Regions from separate parts of the Marinitoga okinawensis genome, predicted to be linked through region 1. Evidence: riboswitches for the same ligand, from Rfam matches in the RefSeq annotation. Region 1 holds a riboswitch; the other holds the start of a gene.

Region 1 (3,220 bases):
CTTTTGGTACCGTTCTTCCTGCAAAAAATACTTTTATATCTCCATTATATCCTTTTTTTAGTGCATATTCAATACCTTTAATTTCTTCATTACCACCAACTTCACCTATAATTACCACCTTTTTTATATCTTCTTCTATTATATAATCAAATACTTCTGCAACTGATGTACCAATAATAGGATCACCACCAAGTCCTATACCCACTTTTATTCCTGTTGAATATTTCGACAAATAATTTGATATTTCATACATTAATGTTCCACTTCTTGAAATAACCGCAATATCTCCAGGTTTAAACGCATTTTCTGGCATTATTCCAATTTTTGATACACCTGGTAATATTACTCCTGGACAATTTGGTCCTATTAACATTACATCATTATCTTTAGATATTCTATATACATCCAACATATCTTGCTGAGGAATATGTTCTGTAATAATTATAATTTTCTTTATTCCAGCATTTATCGCTTCAAAAACAGCATCTTTAGCAAATGGCGCAGGAACAAAAACTATTGAAGTATCTACATTATATTTTTCTACTGCATCATTCATATTATTTAAAACTTCTACTCCATTTATATTTTTTATATTTTTATTTTTCGAAACCCCGCACAAAATTTTAGTTCCATATTTTAGCATTTTTTCTGTATGTAATTTACCGTATTTCCCTGTAATTCCTTGAACACATACTCTTTCATTGCCATTAATCATTGATTCTCACCATCCTTACAGCATCTGAAATCATTGAATACATATCATCATAATATCCTATATTATTTTCTTTTAATATTTTTTTAGCTTCCTCTTCATTTGTTCCTGTTAATCTAGCATATAATTGTATTTCTGAATTTTTATTTTTGAATTCTACTAATCCTGAGGCTATTTCATCACATTTCGTTATTCCACCAAAAATATTTAATATTATACGATTTATACCATATCCTTTTAAAAGATTTAATGCTTCTATTGTTATGTCTCTTTCGGCTCCACCACCTAAATCAAGAAAATTTGCAGGTTCTCCACCCAATAATTTCACAGCATCCATAGTAGCCATAACTATACCTGCACCACATCCAATTATTCCAATGTCACCATCTAATTTTACAAAATGAAATAGAAATTTCTCTTCAACAAACTCCTTTACCCAATTCTGTCTAAATATCGCATTATCATCTAAATGCATTACTATATCAAGTGCATATAATTCTCCATTTATGTTTTCAACTAAGGGATTTATTTCTAATAATGTTAAATCCTTTTCTCTAAATAGTTTTCTTAATTTTGGCAATATTTTTGATATTTTTTCTGGAATTTTTCCTTCAAGATCATCAAAATTTGTTTTTATAATACTATCTTTATTATTCTCTATGTCTATTCCACCTTTTTCTGAAAATAATATAACAATATCTTTTTCTTCCCTATCTAACACTAAAGAAATATAATATTCCTTTCGTATAGGTATCATTTTCTCCACTAATACTCCATACGGTTTTTCACCTTTAATTTCTTTAAATAACAACTCCTTTACTTTACTTTTAAATTCACATTCTTCATGGACGAATAATACCCCACCAGCTTTCATTCTACCTCCTACTAAAACCTGTGATTTCAGCACTACTGGTAAAAACTTAATTTCAGAAGGTTCTTTCTTTACCAAATAGGATTCTGGAACCATTATCCCATAGTCCCTTAAAAGTTTTTTACCCACAAATTCATAAATCTTCATACCATACACCTCCAATATATATAAAAATTTCCCCATTTCGCCCGCGCGAATGGGAATACCTTAGGACTAAAGGCAGGTCTCCCGGCTTCTGGATCTATCTACTCCCAACGCCTTCCCAGTTTCCCAGTGGCATTTTGTTGGTTTCGTCCCCAGTTACGGTGGCGGGGCCGCGATGGATTTTCACCATCTTCCCTTTTAATTATTTACCTTCAATCCTGGAGGTATTATTTTTTAATTAAATTTTCCTAATTTAATTAATGGTATATCAATATTTAAATTTTTCAAATTTTCTTCTTTTAAAGTTATTACTGCACATGTTGCTGGTCCAGCACTTTTATATAGATCAACATTATAATTAAGTAATTTAAATTCTAAATCCCATAACTTAGAAATTTCATTAATTTCATAAAGAATACCTTTTGAACCTATAGGTACTATTTCGTGTATATAATTGTTATCTCTTAAACGCTTTAATATATCTAATGTGAGAATATCATTACTATTTAGCACCTCTTCACCAACTTTAGGCAATCCAACTAATATTGCAATATTTTCTTTTTCTGTTTTAAAGTTGATGTTTTTTTCTTTAATACCTATGACCGTAATACCTATTCCAGTTTGTATTGTTGGAAAATTTTCTTCTGTACTTCCTGTAATTACATTTTCCGTATCTATATCTATTAATTTCGCTGCCTTTTTTATTCCTTTTATTATTTCTTTTCCTGTATTATTCATTTCAACTGATAATGTATTTACAATAGTAATAGGTGTTGCACCATATGCAATGTTTTCACATAATGCAACATGTGCTCCAAAATATCCAACAATATCTGGCGAAATTTTTACTACATCCATATCTTTATTTCCAATTGCACCAGAAGAATCACAAGATATTACTAATTCTTTATCCTCTATATCAACAATTGTTAAATCCCTTATTTTTTTTATAATTATATTTCCACCTCCATATAATCCCCTAAATTTATACGTTTTTTAGTTATATAATTAATTACGCCACCATGTGTAACTATAATATATTTTTTTGTTTTATCTAAATCATTTAAAAATTCATCTATTCTTTTAAAAAAAGAAGAATAACATTCACCATTTGGAAAACAATATTTTTTATAATTCTCCATCCACGATAGATATTCTTTATAATATTTTTCTTTAATTTCTTCTATTGTTTTGCCATCAAAAATACCAAAATTTATTTCTTTTATTCTTTCATCAATAATAATTTCTATATTTACAACTTTTGATATTTCTAATGCTGTATAATATGCTCTATATAATGGACTAGTAATAATATAATCTACATATTTGTTTTTCAGTTTTCTTTTTAATTCATTAATTTGATTAAGTCCATTTTGTGTAATATTATAATTACTCCAACCACTAAATTTTTTATTTATATTTGCTTCTGTTTCAACATGTCTTACAATTATCAATTTCATAACATACCTCTTAAAATATATATTGTTATTAAA
Region 2 (3,220 bases), 650 kb from region 1:
TTCAATATGCTTTTTAAAAATAAAATTAATTGAAATTTGAAGAATTAAAAATATACTTAAAATTATTAAATCAGACCACACAATATTTCCTGTACTACCCATAAGCCAAAAATTTACATGCAGTAAATTTTGCCAGAATAAAACAGTAAACAAAGTTGAAATTGAGTTAAAAACAAATCCAACAATAACTCCACTTAAAATTAAAGAAACAACTGGAATTTTCCTTCCCTCTTTTGCCAATGCAAAAGTTATTCCAGTAGCTATTAAAGCAGATAAAAATGAAAAAGTTTCTATTCCAAAAGGTAAATCTATGCCATATACACTTTTTAATGCAGTATATATAACAGCACCAAAACTTGCTCCAGATGAAATACCAATAATAAACGGATCAGCTAGTGGGTTTTTTATTATCATTTGAAAGTCATTACCAGCTATTGCGAGAATAGATCCTATTAATATGGTTCCGATTACTCTCGGTAATCTTAAATTGAATATTATTCTATCATATAACATATTATCAGATTTATTTAAAAAGGCTAACATTACATCTTTAAAAGGAATTTTTACTGTCCCTAAAGATGTAAATAATATTATTGATAAAATAATAAAAATAATACCTAATGAAAGGGAAAAAATCGGGGAGAATCTCCCCGAAATTATTTTTTTCATTTATTTTCACTGAAGAGTTGATTAATCTCCCCTAATAAGTCTATTAATCCTGTATTTGGCAAAGATGCTTTATTGCCATCTATGATAAAAACTTTCCCTTCTTTAACAGCTTTCACATCCTTAAATTGCTCAGCTTTCATAATTAAATCATATGCCCCTTTATCACCAGGATAATAAGCTGGCACTAAAATAATATCCGGATTTTCTTTAACAACAAATTCTGGCCCAATAGCAAACCAACCATTATTTCCTGTATATGGTGCAGTTACATTAATTCCACCAGCATACGCGATTATTTCATTCAAATACGAACCTGTACCACATGTCCACATTTGTGAAACACTACCATATGCTGATAAATAAATAACCCTTGGTTTTTCTTTCCAAGCAAATGTATTTTTTGCTATATTTAGCATTCTTGCTCTTAACTTTTGTGAATAATCCTGAGCAGTTTTATCTTTACCTAAAATAACTCCAACGAGTGATAAATCTCTAAATACTTCATTTAATGTCGTAGGATTTACAACAAATGTTTTTATTCCAAATTTTTCTAATTTTGAAACTTCTCCTTCTTGAAATCCCCCAGTTAATAATACAACATCAGGATTTAAAGAAACTATTTTTTCTACATTTAAAGGAACCATATTTCCTATTTTTTCTACATCTGTTATATATGAATCAAAATCTGTAACCCCAACAACTTTATCTTTAGATCCAAGTTTCACAATAAAATCAGAAATAGCAGGTGCTGCAACCACAATTCTTTCAACTTCCTTATTAAATGTAACTACTCTTCCTAAATCATCAACTAATGTAACTGGTTGAAATGCAAATACTGATAAGGCTAATACCAATAGTACTGCTAAAAACAACTTTTTCATCTATAATCCCTCCTATATAAAATCTATTTTCCATCTTCTTTTCGCGAGAAGATGGAACAAATTCCTTTAAAATAGGTCTCCCGGCTTGTGGCTCATTCTACTCCCAGCGCCTTCCCAGAGAAATGTTTCCAGTGGCTTAGTGCTGGTTTCGTCCCCACTCACGGTGGCGCGACCGCAACGGATTTTCACCGTTTTCCCTTACACTTTAAAGGAATTTTTATTTAATTGTCAATGATATTATATCATGATCATTATAATATTTCAAATAAAAATTATATATAAAAAAATCCCCGGGAATAATCCCAGGGATTTTGCAATAATATTAATTTGTTGCTATATTTCCAAAGTTAAGCCAATTAAGATCTACTGTTAATGATGGTGTGTATGGTGCTGCTCCTCCATCATGTAATACTACTAAACCATTTTCACCATCTGCTACTAATATATAATTACCTGAAATAACTGTTGAATAACATGCACCTTGTGTATCGTATTCACTTGCTACATAATCATTATCTGCATCTGGATCATTGGATGATGTATGCAATGCATCAGCATTTGTTAATGTTGTTGGATCTGCTACTCTCATTACAACTACCCCTCTATTACCTGCTGATAGTTCATAATATCCAGCTGCTCTTTGTTTTATTCCTGTTATAATTGCATCATCAAATTTTACTCCACCTTTTGATGACCAGGTTATTGTTGGACCTGCAGCATAATCATAATGAACAACGTTTAACCCTTGAGTTCCATCTGCTACATATATGTCATCATTAGCTGCATCTACATATAAATCAAATGCTGTTCCAGACGTATCATAATTCGGATGAGCTGAATCTGGTATTGAAGGAGTTTGTGGTGTTGATATATCAAATAACACTATGCCATTTTCGCCATCCGCTACCAATAATGCATCAGTTCCACCACCATCATAATCATCATCATACCCTATTGCCATCATTACTCCATCATTCGATGTTCCATTATTATCTATAAATGAATCAACATATACTGGCACTCTTGTATTTGCTTGTGAGGTTATATCAAATACTGCTAAACCTTGTGGTCCATCTGCTACATATAACCATTCATCACCACTTAAATCAAAACTACCGTCTACAGCATATGGGTAAACGTCATATGCATAACCATCCGTTTCTACGCTACCAATCATAGCAATATCTGCTGCATCTTCAAATGCGGTATCATCACCATCAGCATCAGCATCTATTACTGCAATACCTTTTGGTCCATCTGCTACATAAATTAGAAATTCTTGATTTGCTGGAGCACCACCATCATCATGGTGAATATACTTAACATTTCTTGCATAACCTGGTGTATGTATTGTTGTAACATATGTTGGATTATTAATATTTGCTAAAGCTGCTCCAGCATCATAAATTTGAACTCCATTATCTCCATCAGCAATTATTACATATCGATTTTCTGCAACATCTATGTTTCTTGCTACTGAACCATTATTTAAACTTCCGCTTAGTGTTAGATTATTAACATCTACAATGTTCAATCCATTATAATCATCGCCAACAAAACCTGTACCACCATCTACTACTATTCCTTTTGCATATCCTCCTGTGTTATAACTTCCTACATAAGACAATGATGATTTTTCAAGTTTTACTACTCCGTTTGCTCCATCTGCT

What was found. A riboswitch is a leader RNA that binds a small molecule or an ion and turns the genes downstream of it on or off. The one in region 1 is predicted to bind cobalamin.
Region 2: linked by a shared signal. The riboswitch ahead of ACZ5CK_RS01465 (ABC transporter substrate-binding protein) and the one ahead of ACZ5CK_RS09515 (ATP-grasp domain-containing protein) in region 1 are both predicted to bind cobalamin.

The regions. Positions count from the first base shown of each region.
Region 1 is NZ_AP042422.1:1,952,063-1,955,282, forward strand. It holds gene ACZ5CK_RS09510 (succinate--CoA ligase subunit alpha) at 1-715, opposite strand, end outside; gene ACZ5CK_RS09515 (ATP-grasp domain-containing protein) at 708-1,730, opposite strand; cobalamin riboswitch at 1,785-1,956, opposite strand; gene ACZ5CK_RS09520 (AIR synthase related protein) at 1,962-2,684, opposite strand; gene ACZ5CK_RS09525 (histidine phosphatase family protein) at 2,681-3,187, opposite strand; gene cobS (adenosylcobinamide-GDP ribazoletransferase) at 3,184-3,220, opposite strand, start outside.
Region 2 is NZ_AP042422.1:331,699-334,918, reverse strand. It holds gene ACZ5CK_RS01470 (FecCD family ABC transporter permease) at 1-669, opposite strand, end outside; gene ACZ5CK_RS01465 (ABC transporter substrate-binding protein) at 666-1,550, opposite strand; cobalamin riboswitch at 1,604-1,773, opposite strand; gene ACZ5CK_RS01460 (hypothetical protein) at 1,873-3,220, opposite strand, start outside.